Glaciimonas sp. CA11.2: one gene and its partner. The protein of the gene in region 1 binds, or shares a complex with, the protein of each later gene. Links are inferred from orthologs where the notes say so. Each region holds a gene or a part of one and is shown on either strand. Other genes may lie near its edges. The genes, in order: RGU75_RS05240 and dapF.

Region 1 (8,876 bases):
CGCATCAATGATCATCGCGCTGTCTGTCGCATTTTTACCTTTGGTATACCCAAACTGCTGAATCGGCTGGATCGAGTTACGCAGAAGACACTCTTTCCAGCTTCCTAGGCGATTATCGGTCCAATCGCCATAAATCCGTTTGACGCTGGCAACACCATATTTGGCGACCTCTGATAATAAGCCGTCGACAATCGCCGCGCTCGCATTATCTGCATCGATTAGTACTGCCAGACGCGGTGCTTCAGAAGCGGTGTTTCCTGACATAGCCATTCCTCAATTGTGAATAGAAGAATAATACCCGAAGGGAAGAGCACACTCTAGTCGTTCCCGTTTTGCAGCATACACCAACCGAATTTGATTCTTAAGCCAAGGGACCAATCATTTATTCGTGTTTTATGCGTGCTTACTAATTAATAAGAACGACTCGCGGCAGGGCTTAATTACACCGAGGTTAACACCGGGCCAGGCTTTGAAGCGCTTGCAAAGCTTTTTATGGTGACCTTGGTAACGACTATGGTGCCCTGTGGCAAAATTTTCTCCAAAAATGCCTTATTCTCCTTTGCGCCGCCGTCTTCAAAGCGGTTTTGCAGCCGTATCGGGTAAAATGGAGGATTATTTTCAGTACGCCGCGTCTGTCATCATCCGTGATGAAAATTGCATCCGGAACCTTAGCGGACGCAATGACGCATTGCCCTTTTGCCCCTCTTCTGAAAAACAGTCACCTATGTTAGACAATCTTACCCAGCGTCTTGCCAAAGTCGTCAAAACCATGCGCGGCGAAGCGCGCCTGACAGAAACCAATACTGCCGAAATGCTACGCGAAGTCCGTTTGGCGTTGCTAGAGGCCGATGTCGCGCTACCCGCCGTTCGTGAGTTTATCGCCAACGTAAAACAAAAAGCGCTGGGCGAAGAAGTCATCGCCTCGCTCACACCGGGTCAGGCACTTGTCGGCGTCGTGCAGCGAGAGCTAGCCTCACTGATGGGCGCAGATCTCGGGCCCGAAGCATCGCAACTGAACTTCGCCACGCAACCGCCCGCGATCATTTTGATGGCTGGATTGCAAGGTGCAGGTAAAACTACTACCGTCGGTAAATTAGCTAAATATCTGCGTGAGCAGAAAAAGAAAAAAGTACTCACCGTCTCTACCGACGTTTATCGCCCTGCGGCGATCGGCCAGCTAAAGACGGTCACAGAACAAGTCGGCGCGGATTTTTTCCCGAGCCTGACAACAGATAAACCAGTTGATATTGCGCTGGCGGCACTCGATTTTGCGAAGCGTCATTATCACGACGTGCTAATTATAGATACCGCGGGTCGTCTTGGTATTGACGAAGCGATGATGCAGGAAATCACTGCAGTGCATGCCGCGGTCAAGCCAATTGAAACCTTATTTGTCGTCGACGCGATGCTTGGTCAGGACGCGATCAATACCGCCAAAGCATTTAACGATGCGTTGCCGCTCACCGGTATAGTCCTCACCAAACTGGATGGTGACGCTCGTGGTGGTGCCGCCCTTTCAGTACGGCATATTACCGGCAAGCCAATCAAATTTGCCGGTGTCGGTGAAAAGCTGGACGGTCTGGAAGCATTTGATCCTTCGCGCATGGCAAACCGCATTCTCGGCATGGGCGATATTCTGGCGCTGGTTGAAGAAGCACAAAAGGGTGTGGATGTCGCCGCTGCGCAAGATTTAGCGCAAAAAATCAAAGGCGGTGGAAAATTTGACCTTAACGACTTTAAAGCGCAACTAGGTCAAATGAAAAAAATGGGCGGTATGTCGAGCCTGTTGGATAAACTGCCAGCACAATTTCAGCAAGCTGCAGGAGCGGCAAATATGGGTCAGGCAGAAAAATCCGTGCGTCGCATGGAAGGCATGATCAACTCCATGACCGCGCAAGAACGTGCCAAACCGGAACTAATAAAAGCCTCGCGCAAGCGCCGCATAGCAACCGGTGCCGGTGTTCAGGTGCAAGAAGTTAACCGCATGCTGTCGCAATTTGATCAAATGCAGTCGATGATGAAAAAACTTAAAGGCGGCGGCATGATGAAAATGATGCGGAGTATGAAAGGGATGATGCCAGGCTTAAAGTAAGCCCAGTTCTTATTCCCTAGTGTTGACAGGAAGCATCGCACTTTAATGGCATTAAAGCGGTTAAAGCATTGATTGATAAGGCTTTCACGCTTTTTACCGACTGTCGACGATGGGACTGAAAGCGATGCGCCATTGACATGCAGCGGACTAAATATGGTGTTATTTTGCCATCGAATTGATCGTAAAATCACATCACATTTAGTTCCCCAAACTCCTATGAAAAAAGGATGTTTTTGGGCACTCCTGATCAACCCTCAACAAAACCTGCAAAAGCCACAAAAAACACTTGCGTCACTGAGGAAACCGCACCACTATGAGCGATGCGTGATTGACGCATTTTTCACACTCTCTTCGTCAAGGAGGCTCAAAGATGGCCACAGCAAAAAAACCAGTAGTTGCAGAAAAAAAACCTGCAGCTAAACCAGCGGTAAAAAAAGCAGCACCAGCAAAAGTAGCAGCAGCAGACAAGCCAGCACGTAAGCCAAACGCAGCGTTCATGAAGCCAATGAAACCATCTGCTGTTTTGGCTGCTGTCGTCGGCGCTGATCCTTTGCCACGTACTGAAGTAACCAAGAAAGTTTGGGAATACATCAAAAAGCACAATCTGCAAAATCCAGAAAACAAGCGCAACATCGATGCTGATGAAAAGCTAAAAGCTGTCTTTGGCGGCAAAAAACAAGTGTCTATGTTTGAAATGACTAAACTCATTTCTGACCACTTGAGCAATGCTTAAGATATAGCAGTTCTAAAATATCTTAAGTGCCAAACAAAAACGCCCGCATTGCGCGGGTTTTTTTGTATTCTCTTTTCCGTTTTTGTATTTTCTTTAGCACACGCTGAGCAGAATTAACTCCCACTTCTCCCTTCAACACATCTCTGCAAAATCACGACCCCTTCATTAAGATCGAATGAGGCATCGCTACGTGCAAAGCGCATCAAAGAGACACAAACGTCTATATTCTTATGAAAAGGTAGGAACAGGCAAATATGTGAAACCGATCTGGAACCGACCTACAAAGAATTGAAATGAAGAGGAAGCACATCTCAAACGCAGCTAACGAAATGTGTCCGAGCGCTAATATTAGTAACGATGTATGCGATGTTACGATCAATCTGGGCCAGTCGGCACAACTGCCCAAACTACTACTGCACCGCCACCGTCGTATTAAGAGGAACCTGGCTATATTCCCACCGCTTCCATGCGGCCTGCACTGCATTCGGATACTCCGGACGGCCGCGGCTACCGTTGTAACGGCCTAACGCCAAATATAGATTGCCCTTTTCCATATCCAGATACATCCGCAAAATCGCGCAACCGTAGCGCAGGTTGGTCTGCATATTAAAAAGTCTGCTGCGATCAGAGTCGCCGATAACACGCGTCCAGAACGGCATCACCTGCATGTAACCTTGCGCGTTGACGCTAGACAGCGCATATTTACGAAATGCTGATTCAACCTGAATCAAGCCCAATACCAACGCTGGATCAAGACCTGCGCGTTTGGATTCATACCAGGTGGTTTCCAGAAATTCGTTACGCATCTGCGCATCAGGAAATTTCTTTTTAAGACGTGTCGACATCTCAACCAGCCAATATAAGTACTGTATGCGCTGATTGATGTCGGTGAATTGTGGTTTGGGAGGCCCCGCATCGTTAATCGCACGCGACAGAGCCAGCCGCACCGAATCGGCCATCGCCTCTTCCTTTTGATTGCCGGCATGCGTCACACCACTCACCAAGAGCAGCGCTACCGACAACCACGGAATAATACGATCGATCAAACGCAAGTGAACTCCTGGAAAATAAACCATCGGTGTTCAGTTCCCGAGGAAACACCCGATTCGAAACAACAGTACAACTTGCATCCTAAGCCATTTCTCCCGCTCTTAAAGGTGGAAGAAATACCCAGGATGCCGAAGAAACGATCAACAGCCACGCTTATTTAACCAATTAAGCGCATTAACCGATCAGGCGCGCTTTCACAAAACTCACCATTTCCGCCAAGGGCACGCTCGTCGCTTCAGTGTCACGTCGCCCCTGATATTCCAGTTGGCCTTCTTTTAACCCACGATCACCAACCACCACGCGATGCGGCACACCGATCAACTCCCAATCGGCAAACATTGCACCCGGACGTTCGCCGCGATCATCCAGAATCACGTCGACACCTGCGGCTAGCAACGCTTCGTAGAGTTTGTCCGTTTCGGTTTTGACCGCTTCGCTACGATCATAGCCCATTGGACAGAGAACAACTTCAAATGGCGCAATCGCGATTGGCCAGATGATGCCCTTGTCATCAAAGTTCTGCTCGATGGCGGCGCCCAAAATGCGCGTGATACCAATACCATAACAACCCATTTGCAACGGTTGCGGCTTGCCGTTCTCGTCCAGGAAGGTGGCGTTCATTGCCTCCGAATAGGCGGTACCAAGCTGAAACACATGACCAATTTCAATGCCACGTTGAATCTCCAGCACGCCCTTGCCATCCGGCGACTGGTCGCCAGCGACCACGTTACGGATATCCATCACCATCGGCTCGGGCAGATCACGGCCCCAATTCGCACCAGTGAAATGGAAGTCTACTTCATTCGCGCCGCAGACGAAATCATGCATGTTGGCGACGGTTCGGTCAGCAACGACCATAATCGGTTTTTTAGTATTGATCGGTCCCAGATAACCCGGTGGCGTACCAAACCACTCAACAATTTCTTCTTCTGTTGAAAAGCGATAACCCGTCAGACCAGGGATTTTGTTAGCCTTGATTTCGTTAAGAGCGTGATCGCCACGCAACATCAACAACCAGACTTGCTTGGAAGCGGCTTCTTTTTCAGTCGCCTCTTTCTCAACGGTCAGGACAATCGACTTAATGGTCGTGCTCAGTGGGATGCTCAGCAATTCAGCAACCGCTTCGCACTTGGCCTTGCCCGGCGTTGCCGTTTTGGTCAGCTCCTGCGTTGGTGCAGCGCGCACTGCTTCAATTTGCAGCGCCTCGGCAGCTTCCATATTTGCCGCGTAATCAGACGTCGGGCAATACACAATCGCGTCTTCTCCGGTAGCAGCGATGACGTGAAACTCATGCGAACCAGTGCCGCCAATGGCCCCGTTATCCGCGGCGACAGGACGAAATTGCAGCCCAAAACGATTAAAAATCCGAATATAGGCGTCGTACATAATTTGATACGAATTTTTCAGACCATCGAGGTCCCGATCAAAAGAATAGGCATCTTTCATCGTAAACTCACGACCGCGCATCAAACCAAAACGGGGACGCCGTTCATCGCGAAACTTAGTCTGAATATGATAAAAATTCACTGGAAGTTTGCGATACGAGCGCAATTCGGTCCGCGCAATGTCGGTAATCACTTCTTCCGAAGTCGGTTGAATGATGAAATCACGGCCGTGACGGTCTTTGACGCGCATCAGTTCATCGCCGTATTTCTGCCAGCGGCCGGTTTCTTGCCAAAGTTCAGCAGGTTGTACGACTGGCATCAATAGTTCAACCGCGCCAGAACGATTCATTTCTTCGCGCACGATATTTTCAACTTTGCGAATAACCCGCAAACCCATCGGCATATAGGTGTAAATGCCGGAACCGAGGCGTTTAATCATGCCGGCGCGCATCATTAATTTATGGCTAACGATTTCAGCGTCGGATGGTGCTTCTTTAAGAGTTGAGACAAAAAAACGGGAGGCGCGCATAACGGTGAATTCTTTTTAAAAAGAGAGGGTTATAATCGACTCAATTTTAAAGGATTAGCTGGCTGATGCGCCCACTCTTTGCACAATTGATTGATGTTCTGATCGGATTAACCTCTGATTGGGACCTGTTTCGTGTTGATTTAACACGTAAGCAAGTTGGCATAGGGATCGCCTAGTCGCAGAAAGTTTTGAGGTATCAGTATGCTGGACCGTGAAGGCTTCCGCCCTAACGTCGGCATTATCTTGCTTAACACCCAGAATGAAGTGTGGTGGGGCAAGCGCGTGCGCGAACATTCGTGGCAATTTCCACAAGGTGGCATTAAGTACGGTGAAACGCCGGAACAAGCCATGTTTCGCGAACTAGAGGAAGAAATCGGCCTCAAAGCGGAGCATGTCAAAATTATCGGTCGAACCCGTGACTGGCTGCGCTATGAAGTGCCAGATCATTTCATCAAACGCGATATTCGCGGGCATTATCGCGGCCAGAAACAAATCTGGTTCTTGCTGCGGATGGTCGGACGCGATTGTGATGTTAACCTGCGCCTGACCGAGCATCCCGAATTTGATGCTTGGCGCTGGCACGATTACTGGGTCCCGCTAGATGTCGTGATCGAGTTCAAGCGCGATGTTTATCAACGCGCCTTGCAAGAGCTGTCGCGCTTCCTGACACGTCCGATGCAAAGTGCTGGACGTCATACTCGCCCGTTGCGCTGCGCAGAATCAGGAGAAACGCACGACTCTAGAGACTCACCAGACCCAGATTGCGACGAAGAAATTGGAAATGCCCCACAACACTGCATTTCGGCTGAACCGAGTATCGATAAGGAGTAAGTTTTTCTATGTTTTTTAACGCCACTTTCCAACCAAAACTGCGTAAATTGTTTGTCGTCACGGCACTACTTCTTTCCGCGACTGCCCATGTCCATGCCGCTCCCGGTTCTGGCCCGGGGCCCGGGTTTGACGACGATTTCGATGATGAAGTAAAAACCTGGCAGGAACTCGCTGTTCAATTACCGGCACAACCGGAACCGGCGAGTATGGTCTCATTCTATGTCAGCCCGACATCGATCATGAAATTCGCAATTGATATTAAATCAATAACAGTTGGGACAGATGGCGTGGTACGTTACACGCTGATCAGTACCAGCAGTGGCGGCGCTGAAAATGTCAGCTATGAAGGAATCCGCTGCCAGACTGCCGAAAGAAAGTTGTATGCTTTTGGGCATAAAGACGGCACTTGGTCGCGTGCTCGCCTCAGCAAATGGCAGCAAATCACCGACGTTAACGCAAACCGCCAACATGCCGCGCTATTCAAAGATTTTTTGTGCCAGAACGGCACCATCGCTGGCAAGGTAACGGATATACAAACTCGCCTACGGGACAATCGGCCATTGAAACCGGGTGGTTAAGCAAAAATTTTAGTAAGCTCAAGTAAATCGGAGCTAGCGCTAGAAAACTGTCCGGCTCTCAGGCCAAATGACCATTTTAGGTTCGGATCAACTAAATGCCTAAAAAAACCGATATGGTTTACATATCGGTTTTTTATTTAATTATTTAATTATTTAATTATTTAATTATTTAATTATTTACAACAAAACCATATTGTCCCGATGAATCAATTCTGACTTTTCGACAAAGCCCAAAATAGTAGCGATCTCCGACGATGGATGTCGCATAATCCGCCTGGTTTCTGCGCTGGTGTAATTGCTGATACCACGCGCAACCGCACGACCATCGCTACCGACGCAAGTAATCACATCGCCACGACCAAACTCACCCAACACATCGGTGACGCCAATCGGCAGCAATGACTTGCCCTCTTCCGTCAACTTTTGCACCGCACCCGCGTCCAGCAGCACTTTTCCCGCTGTTTTCAGATGATCTGCCATCCATTGCTTACGTGCTTTTAATTGGCCAGTCTGTGCGTTCAACTGCGTGCCAATCGCTTCACCGGCAGCAAGTCGCGTCAATACATCCGTTTCACGGCCCCACGCAATCACGGTATGCGCGCCGGAGGTTGCCGCACGTTTTGCCGCCAGAATTTTGGTAAACATCCCACCGCGACCAATACTTGAACCGGCCTCGCCAGCCATTATTTCGAGTGCAGGATCGCCAGCTTGCGCCTCGTGCACAAATTTCGCGTTCGGGTCTTTACGCGGATCGGCGGTGAACAAACCCTTTTGATCGGTCAAAATGATTAAAGCTTCAGCCTCAATCAAATTCGCTACCAACGCACCAAGCGTATCGTTGTCGCCGAATTTGATTTCGTCCGTTACCACCGTATCATTTTCATTAATAATCGGAATAACGCCAAAACGTAGCAGTGTAAAAAGCGTAGAACGGGCGTTCAAATAACGCTCTCGATCAGCCAAATCAGCGTGCGTCAACAACACCTGTGCAGTATGCAAGTTGTGCGCACGAAAACTGGTTTCATAAATCTGCGCTAACCCCATTTGCCCTACCGCAGCGCATGCCTGTAATTCATCAATACTGGTTGGGCGCTTATCAAAACCAAGTCGCTGCATACCTTCTGCCACAGCACCGGAACTGACCAGCACCACTTCTTTACCCATTTCTCGCAAGGCAGCAATTTGCTCAGCCCAGGTAGCAATCGCCTCGCTATCAAGTCCCTTGCCATCATTGGTAACCAGCGACGACCCGACCTTGATGATGATACGTTTCGCTTTTTGAATGACGGAATTCATATTTTTTTATCTGCCACAGCCGAAAGCACCGATTTGGCGCTGATAATAAAAAACCGACATCGCCAGAGCGTTAAGCGCTAGCCATGTCGGTTGATTGGCAAAGCCAATTAGCCGGTTCAATTTGCTGAATCTTAATGCAGCGCTTTGATGAGGCCAAGGCCGAGGCCAAAACCGAAATAATAAGGCTCAACCGAGCTTAAAATATTAATCAAGAATTTTAAAGCGCGGATCATCTGGATCGATAGACAGAATACCTTGTGCTTCTTCCGTCATATGCGTTTCTTCAGCGCGATGTTCTTGCTGACGCTTTTCTGCCAGATAAGCATAGATCTCATTAACCAGTTCAGGGCAACCAGCATGCGTCAATGCAGAGATTTCGAAA
Region 2 (8,914 bases), 920 kb from region 1 along the record:
GTAGTTAGGTATCCGCAAAGCATCAATTAATCAGTATTTTGCGCCTGTTCTGAGGCAATTGGACGGTATAAATCAAAAACAAGACAACGCGAAAGCAGGACATCCAGCCGAAACGTTTCCGTTTTAGCCGAAGCCTACTTCCCGTCGATTCCGCGCTAGCTAACGCGAGTGATTAGCATAGGCGGTAAATGATGGCGTTACAAAATCGTCACGCTGCTACTATCGAAACACAATCAAATTGCTGCTTTGAGCGCCGCTGCTTTGTCAGTGCGTTCCCAGGTAAATTCTGGCTCTTCACGACCAAAGTGTCCGTATGCAGCAGTTTTTTCATAGATTGGACGTAACAGATCAAGCATTTGCACGATACCTTTTGGACGCAGGTCAAAATGCTCCAATACCAGCTGGGCCAGTTTTTCATCGCTGATCTTGCCAGTTCCGAACGTCGTTACCATCACGGAGGTCGGTTTAGCAATACCAATCGCATATGACACCTGAATTTGGCAACGCGTCGCCAAACCGGCTGCAACGATATTTTTGGCGACATAACGGCCAGCGTAGGCGGCAGAACGATCGACCTTTGATGGATCCTTGCCCGAAAAAGCGCCGCCGCCGTGCGGTGCGGCACCACCGTAAGTATCCACAATAATTTTACGACCAGTCAATCCACAATCCCCTTGCGGTCCACCGATGACGAACCGCCCCGTAGGATTGATTAGATAACGCGTGTTTTGTAGCCATTCTTTCGGCACGACTGGCTTGATAATTTCTTCGATGGCGGCTTCTTCAATAGCCCTGTGTTGCATTTCAGGCGCATGCTGTGTTGACAACACAATCGTGTCAATCGCGACGGGTACACCGTCAACATACTTCAGCGTCACCTGTGATTTTGCGTCCGGACGCAGCCATGGCAAACGCCCGTCTCTGCGCAATTGCGACTGGCGCTCAACAATCCGATGTGCGTAATAAATAGCGGCTGGCATCAGTTCCGGGGTTTCGTCACAAGCGTAACCAAACATCAAACCCTGATCGCCCGCGCCCTGATCCAGATCCAATCCCTTGCCTTCATCAACACCTTGAGCGATGTCCGGCGATTGCTTGTCGTACGCCACCAGCACCGCGCAGCTTTTGTAATCGATACCGAAGTCAGCATTATCGTAACCGATGCGCTTGATGGTCTCACGTGCCACGTTGATGTAATCGACGTTAGCAAACGTTGTGACTTCACCGGCCAGAACAACCAGACCGGTATTAACCAATGTTTCGGCAGCAACGCGTCCATTTGGATCTTGGGCCAAAATGGCGTCCAGAATAGCATCGGAAATTTGATCCGCGACTTTGTCGGGATGTCCCTCAGAAACGGATTCAGAGGTGAAGAGGTATTCATGTGTCATAACAGGCTCCTGCCAGAAAGAAATACAGTGGTGACCGTGCCGCAGTCCTACTGTAGAGCCTGCGACGCTTTAGCGAAATTTGTATACCGCTTCGCAAGTTGTCTATTAACTCGGCGGGTGAAATCCTGTAAATCCGGCGAAACTGGCATGATCCAAATTAATGACTGATTTGGCTGGTCCAATTTCTTGCAACTCTTGCTACACATTGAATGTAACGCTAATAGAATAAGCGATTTATCGATTTGCTGCTTAAGTTGCTGCTTAAGTTAATGCTTAAGTTAATGCTTTTTAAGTTAGCTAACAAGCCGACGAATAAGCTAGTTGCATTAGCTAATTATTAAACACTAATATAAGTACATCAATGTATTTGTTTATCCTACGTATGTTATTTTACGCCTTTTACAACTTTTCGGCAAAACGCCCCTTCCCACCGTCCAATGCTTGTCAAACTCTTTCAACTTTTATCTAAATTACCGCTATTTGCGTTGCACGCAATCGGTTCTGCTGTCGGTTGGCTGGTATATTTGTTATCGCCATCGTATCGACGCAAATTAAAAACTAACCTTGCCCGTGCCGGTTATAAACGCTATTTGTCTCAAGCGATTCGCGAGTCCGGCAAAAGCATGTTTGAGCTTCCTTTTGTCTGGTGCGCGCCGCCAGAGAAGGTATTACGTACGGCCAGCATCGAAAATTGGGAGTTGGCACAGGCCGCGCTTGACGCCAAAACTGGGGTCATTTTTTTGACGCCGCATTTGGGTTGTTTTGAAATCATCGCTCAAGCAATTGCCGCCAAAACATCGCTCACCGCGCTATACCGACCGCCACGCAAAGCCGCATTAAAACCCTTGATTGAAGGCGCGCGCGCGCGCCCTAACTTGCACCTCGCTCCAGCAAATCTAACGGGCGTGCGTGCCTTGCTAAAAGCCCTCAAAAAAGGTCAGGCCATCGGGTTGCTGCCCGATCAGGTGCCACAAAACGGTGAAGGCGTCTGGGCCGATTTTTTTGGCAAAGCGGCTTACACGATGACTTTATCGGCCAAATTGCATCAAATGAGTGGCGCGCCCATTATTCTTTCGTATGCCGAACGCCTACCTTTTGGCCGTGGTTTTGTCATTCGGTTTGTGCCATTTGAAGAAGAGTTAGGTAATACCCCAAAACAGCAAGCCCATGCGATCAACATCGCCATGGAAAAACTAATCGCCCGTTGCCCATCCCAGTATATCTGGAGCTACAACCGCTATAAAACGCCGCCCGGCGTCAGCGCGCCAACTGACATAGCGCCCGATAATAAGGACCGTCCATGAGAGCGCTGATTTTCTTGTTATGGCTGACACATTGGCTGCCGCTCTGGATACTTGGCCCTCTTGGCGAAGCGTTAGGATCGTTGCTGTTCATCATCATGAAACCACGTCGCCACATTACGTTAATCAATCTGCGGTTGTGTTTTCCTGATATGCCAGAAGCAGACCGCGTCATATTGGCACGGCGCCATTTTCAAGCCTATTCACGCAGCGCTCTGGAACGCAGTGTGTTGTGGTGGGCTTCTGAAGCGCGCCTCAAACGACTGATAAAAATTGAATCTGACTTACCGCTCGACACACTCCGTGCAGGACCTACCATTTTGCTATGTCCGCACTTTGTCTGTCTAGAAATTCCAGGCATTGCGTTAGTACTCAACTCGTCGCTCTCGATTTGCACCATTTACTCTCGGCAACAAGATCCGTTGGTGGATGCTGCTTTGCTTAAAGGTCGGTCGCGTTTTCGCCCTGTCAAATTATTCACGCGCGAACAAGGTGTGAAACCAATCATCCGTGCGATGCGGGAGGGATTTCCCTTCATCATGTTGCCTGATATGGATTTTGGAACCAAAGATGCCGAATTTGTCCCATTCTTTGGCATTCCTGCAGCGACACTCACCGCACTCGCCAGAATTGCCGCCGCCACCAAAGCCAGCGTGGTTCCGATGATCGCGACGTACTTGCCGGGCTATAAAGGTTGGAAAGTTACCTTTTACCCGGCTTGGGAAAACTATCCAGGCAACGATGTCACGGAAGCGACCCGACGCATGAATGCATTTATTGAAGAGCGGATACTCGAAGCGCCAGCAGAGTACTTTTGGGCGCATAAGCGCTTTAAAACCAGACCGCAGGGCGAACCTGGGCCTTATTAATCAAATGAAGAAAACCAAGTTTGAACTTTTAACGCTAAATAACGTAACGAGACAAAAAAACTGGCAACTTTACAGAAGCGTCGTGTTGCGCACTTTCTCTCTTACCGCCCTATAATCACACCATGAAACTCAAATTCACAAAAATGCACGGCGCGGGTAACGATTTCATTGTCATTGATGCGATTAATCAGCATATCGATTTCACACAAGTCCAATGGCAAGCACTAGCTGACCGTCGCTTTGGAGTCGGTGCCGATCAGATGTTGGTCGTTGAAAAACCCCAAGCGGCGGGCGTTGATTTCCGTTACCGCATTTACAATGCTGATGGCGGAGAAGTTGAGCAGTGCGGGAACGGTGCGCGCGCGTTCGTCAAATTTGTTACTGAAAAAGGTCTCACCCAAAAGCGCTCCATCAAAGTAGAAACCATGTGCGGCGTGATCGAGCCAATGCTGGAAGACGATGGCTCTATTACTGTTGACATGGGCTCTCCTGTTTTAGCGCCGTCCGACGTACCTTTTGACGCAAGCGCTCTACAAGGCGAACGCCAAGGTACGGACACGTTGTGGCCACTCGAAATCAACGGCAAGTTAATCCTGTTTTCAGTTGTATCGATGGGTAATCCACATGCGATTCAGGTCGTCAGCGATACTGAGGCCACGCCGGTTCTTGTGGATGGTCCTATCATTGAGCATCATCCGCGGTTTCCAAAACGCGTCAACGCTGGGTTCATGCAAATTGTTGATCGCCATCAGATCAAGTTGCGCGTGTATGAACGCGGTGCGGGCGAAACTTTAGCTTGTGGCACTGGCGCGTGCGCTGCGGTTGTCGCGGGTATTCAACGTGGGTTGCTGGATTCACCGGTAGCAGTCTGCACTCACGGCGGCGATCTATCTATCGCATGGAATGGCATTGGACAACCGGTCAGACTCACCGGTCCCGCCGTGACCGTGTTCGAAGGTGAAATAGATATCGATGCAGGCCGAACGTAAAAACGAACGTAAAAACGAACGTATCAACGAACGTAGCCAGGAAGGTGCGCGTTGTAAAAAATTAAACCCAATAACTTCCTAACTACTTATTGCTGATTACTCATTACTTTACAACGCAAATTTTCTCGTTAATTTTTAATTAAGCCAAAAACTAAGTACTTAAGCATAGCGTTTGGCCGCGGCGCGCTATTTGGGCGCCCGTATTTAAATACGCAATCTTAGTTGCTCAGTTGGTTAGACGTTTCAGCGAACTCTTCACCATCTTCGGTCGCTGTATCGGCATCCGTCATCTCCAAACCCGGCAGTGCTGTCTTAAAACGATACAAGCGTTGCCGATAATTTCCCTCTGGACCATGCGGGCCACAATCGACATCCTCGAACAATCGCGCCAGCCGATTCAATGCCTGACGCTCGTCGCCCGTCTCAATTAACACCAACCGCCGCTTACTGCGAGCGTAAGACGTACGGATATCCACCACCAGACAGTGACCGCAATCAGCTTGATTTAAATCCAGCAACAAAGCCTCTGGCCGACTTAATCCAAATAACAAGGCGAGTTCAATACGCGCCGCGAGAAAAGGATGACCGGCGACCAACTCACGCGTCAGTTGTTGTTTCGCGCTCACGGCCCACGCCATAGGACGCGCGCGGTCAGCAATCTTGGTCAGCAACGTTTGGGCCTCAATACTGCCTTGCGTCGCTGCTTTTTGCAGCCAATAAACCGCTTGAACATCGTTCGTTAACTTTTCACGACGATTGCGCCACGCACTGACGCCACATTCCAGCTGCGCTGCACGATGCCCCATTTCAGCCGCATGCTCCAGATGGCGTTGCATATCAACCAAATTACGTTGAGAAAATTCAGACTTCAAATATATTCGTGACAACGCATACCAAGCTTCGGATAATCCCCGCTCGCCCGCATGTGTCAGCCAACGTATCGCTTTTTTATAATTGGCTGACCCAGCACCAACAATGATGCGTCCGCCATCGCTATCCATCCGCGCATACCAAAGCCCCAAATCGAGCTGAGCAGATTTGTCGTCAGCCGAGGCCGCCAACTCTAAAAATTGCTGGACCTCGTTAGCATCAAATCCAGTAGTCATCATCAGTGCGCGGGCACAGCGCGTTAACAACAACAGATTTGCCTCACCCACACGCCTCGCCAAAGATTCGGAAGGAGCATGCAATTGTGCCAATTCGCCACCATATTGCTGCGCGACGGCACGTGCCAACGGTAAGCCGCGTTCTAAAAACGCCGTCCAGTCGCGCTTTTCCCAGGCTATCTGCGCCAGCGAATGTTGTGCTTGCATGATTCCGGCGTCAGCTGCGCGGGCGGTCCAGGACAGCGTCGCACCGGTCGCTTCAGCGCCGGATACTGGCGCCCGATGGGCAACTTCACCGGTCAATTCATCAGCCCCGTTCATTTGGCTGGAACGCGAAGCATTACTTGAGCGACTCGGCAGACCAACATGTGCACCACCCGTCATTTTACCGGCGTTACTATCGGCTTCTGCAGCGTGCGAATTGACAAGCGCGGCGGCCGTTTGATCGATCCTCGCCGCGTGCTGCGCTAATAGCCATTGGGCCTCGGGAATATCGGCATGCGCCGCTGCCTCCAGTGCCTGTAAAGCTTTAGGCTTATAAGCCTCTAAAGCAGCCCGTTCATCGATTGGAATGTTGATGTCCAATACCAATTGCGCTAAAACCAATCCGGCCTGCATCACGCCTGCGTCAAACGCGCGCTCATACCAAGCGCATAAATCTAGCGGGTTGGTAGCACCACGGGCGACATCAAGCTGAATATACGTCCCGATTAAGATCCAAGCCTCTACCTCTTGCTGTTGCGCAGCACGATCCAACCAATGTAATGCAGTCGGAAAGCTCTGTGGCAAACCGTTCCCGCCAAAGAGGTAGCGTTGACCGAGCGCGAGCTGGGCCGCCGCCTGTCCAGCACGCGCAGCCCTAATAATTGCTAAGTCTTCCCGTTTAGCCATAAACACCCATCATGCAAAAGCGTAAATTATCCCCGATAAATGAAGAATCCTTTATTTGATAACAAAATAGAATAAAGTTCGCAGCTTTAATACAACAAAGTGATATTTCTTTAATTTTAACGATCCGGCAAAACGGCCCAGTCAACCAATATAGAAAACATTACACCAACTTAGCGCAATATCGGCGATTAGTGTTCTATTTATGATTAACGTCGGATAAGTTACAAAATATAGCAGCAGAATAAATTTTTGCAATTTATTGGCTAAAGAGCCTTCCTTAATTTAGGGATAAGAAACATCGTGGCGAGGTTTTCCAGATGCGCTTAACAAGTCAGCCTTTGATATAAAGAAGTAACTAGACAACAAGTAGCAAGTCCTATGTCGTAATTCGTATCAATAGCGGCTTATTACTGGTAAAAAACGGTCACCCGACAAGGCTCTCGCCGTCCATCAATCCGAAAAGAAAATTATCATGTAATACAAGTACAAGAAATCGTAGTGTTTTGTCAGCACAATGCAATGTAATACATGCAAAATTACCAATGCATAGCAGAAGATTACCGATTTAGTACAACGATAGGTCGCCGCTTGTGTGTCACAAAAATACAACACAAACACCAACACCTGACAATTTCGACAAATTTATAGCACTACATAAGACCAAAGCGCCAGAGTAGACAGCCGGACCCATTAATGTTCACCCATCCGACAGATGTACGGATCCTTAAGCAGGCTTTTCCAAATAAAGGACGTCAAATGAAGAAATCACTAATCGCACTGGCCGTACTAGGCGCAATCGCAGGTGCAGCACAAGCTCAAAGCTCAGTAACAATCTACGGTATCGTTGATACTGGCGTCACTTACACAAACAAAGCACTGAACACTACTACTGGTAAAACTGGTAGCAAGTTTGCTGTCAACTCCGGCATCGTCCAAGGTTCACGTCTGGGTTTCAAAGGCGTTGAAGATCTAGGCGGCGGTTTGAAAGCAGTTTTCCAATTGGAAACTGGCTTCGCTAATGACACTGGTGCATTGCAAGGCGACAAAGGTTCGACAAATCTGTTCCGTCGTAAATCTGTTGTTGGTCTGAGCAGCGATGCATTCGGTACAGTTCTGTTGGGTCGTCAGACTGATATTCTGGATGACGTTAGCCAATGGACTTCGGTTCAAGATTTCGGTGGCGTAACTGGCGCGGTTGGCCACAATCTGGACCGTTTGGAAGGTGTACGTACCCAGAATTCGATCCGTTACAACACGACAAACCTGTCTGGTTTCACTGCTAGCGCGATCTACGGTTTCGGCGAAACTGCTGGTCAAACTACTGCTGGTCAATCTTTCGGTATCGGTGGTCAATACGCGAACGGCCCACTCGGCCTGTACGCTGCTTACTACCAGTCGAAAAAAGGCGCCACATCTAGCGATACTTCTTTGACTAACAGTGCTCCAGTATTTTCTGGCAATGCCGGCGATACAGCTCTGAAAGTGTTCAGCTTAGGTGCTAGTTACCAAGTTGGTCCTGCACGTTTGTACGGTAACTGGTCACGTGTTAAGCAGCCATTGGCTACTAGCTCAACAGCGGCTGTTCCTGTCGGTGGTTCGTTGGCTTCGGCCTTCGCTATCGGCGGCATCAACAACAGCAAAGCTGACATCTTTGAATTGGGTACTAACTATTCTTTGACAGCACCTTTGCATTTGTTGGCTAGCGTTCAATACAGCAACTTAACTTTCGTTGATGCTGGTTCGCCAAAAGGCAAACTGACACAAGTCAACTTGGGTACTGATTACTTCTTGTCGAAGCGTACTGACTTGTATGCATTTGCTTCATACCTGCGCGCTAAAAACGCTGTCAACCCAGGCGTTGAAGGCGACACAACTGGAAACACAGGTAACCAAACTGCTGTTACTGTTGGTATCCGTCACAAGTTCTAATGTAATTTAGTCATATCTGCGGTAACGCGGAAATGTCTGCTTAGTTAGAAATACAAAAGGCCCACATGAAAAATCATGTGGGCCTTTTGTTATTTTCGGGATCAAAAAAATTTTTGCTGAGGCATTAGTTATGGTTCATCGCCATAGTGATGATATTCTTGCTCACTCAACTCTCTACTCTCAATATTCAATCGCACACTATGAGCAGCCAACTGGATCCCGATACCGTCGCAGAATATCTTGCAGAAACGCCACATTTCTTTGTGGAGCATGCTGAGTTGCTCGGCAAAATCAAATTGACCAGCCCTTTGCTTGGTCGCGCCATCTCCCTGCAAGAGCGTCAGATGGAAATATTGCGGGAAAAAATAAAGGTGCAAGATCTTCGCCTCGCCGACATGGCAAGAAATGCGCAAGAAAATGACGGCATCGCGGACAAAT

Evidence for each region.
Region 2: the proteins of RGU75_RS05240 (region 1) and dapF are in contact, whole or in part, in a solved structure (PDB 5YGU), measured with the Escherichia coli proteins. The link is inferred for Glaciimonas sp. CA11.2 from one-to-one orthologs.

Annotation. Positions count from the first base shown.
Region 1 is NZ_JAVIWL010000001.1:1,217,988-1,226,863, forward strand. Bases 5,024-7,805 are described here. They hold RGU75_RS05240 (RNA pyrophosphohydrolase), read left to right. Parts: upstream 5,024-5,990; coding sequence 5,991-6,620; downstream 6,621-7,805. Other genes in these bases: RGU75_RS05235 (proline--tRNA ligase), read right to left, coding at 5,024-5,789; RGU75_RS05245 (CNP1-like family protein), read left to right, coding at 6,629-7,198; proB (glutamate 5-kinase), read right to left, coding at 7,376-7,805. Also shown: ffh (signal recognition particle protein), read left to right, coding at 725-2,092; RGU75_RS05225 (SWIB/MDM2 domain-containing protein), read left to right, coding at 2,463-2,825; RGU75_RS05230 (lytic transglycosylase domain-containing protein), read right to left, coding at 3,236-3,877; more of RGU75_RS05235, read right to left, coding at 4,050-5,023; more of proB, read right to left, coding at 7,806-8,494; GTPase ObgE, read right to left, coding at 8,699-8,876. UniProt on the Escherichia coli protein: Master regulator of 5'-end-dependent mRNA decay.
Region 2 is NZ_JAVIWL010000001.1:2,140,937-2,149,850, reverse strand. What follows is about bases 2,797-5,616. They hold dapF (diaminopimelate epimerase), read left to right. Parts: upstream 2,797-3,683; coding sequence 3,684-4,550; downstream 4,551-5,616. Other genes in these bases: RGU75_RS09150 (tetratricopeptide repeat protein), read right to left, coding at 4,769-5,616; RGU75_RS09160 (lipid A biosynthesis acyltransferase), read left to right, coding at 2,797-3,561. In the rest of the region: metK (methionine adenosyltransferase), read right to left, coding at 234-1,391; RGU75_RS09165 (lysophospholipid acyltransferase family protein), read left to right, coding at 1,829-2,695; more of RGU75_RS09160, read left to right, coding at 2,692-2,796; more of RGU75_RS09150, read right to left, coding at 5,617-6,547; RGU75_RS09145 (porin), read left to right, coding at 7,304-8,476; RGU75_RS09140 (DUF484 family protein), read left to right, coding at 8,677-8,914. UniProt on the Escherichia coli protein: Involved in the succinylase branch of the L-lysine biosynthesis and in the biosynthesis of the pentapeptide incorporated in the peptidoglycan moiety. Catalyzes the stereoinversion of LL-2,6-diaminopimelate (L,L-DAP) to meso-diaminopimelate (meso-DAP).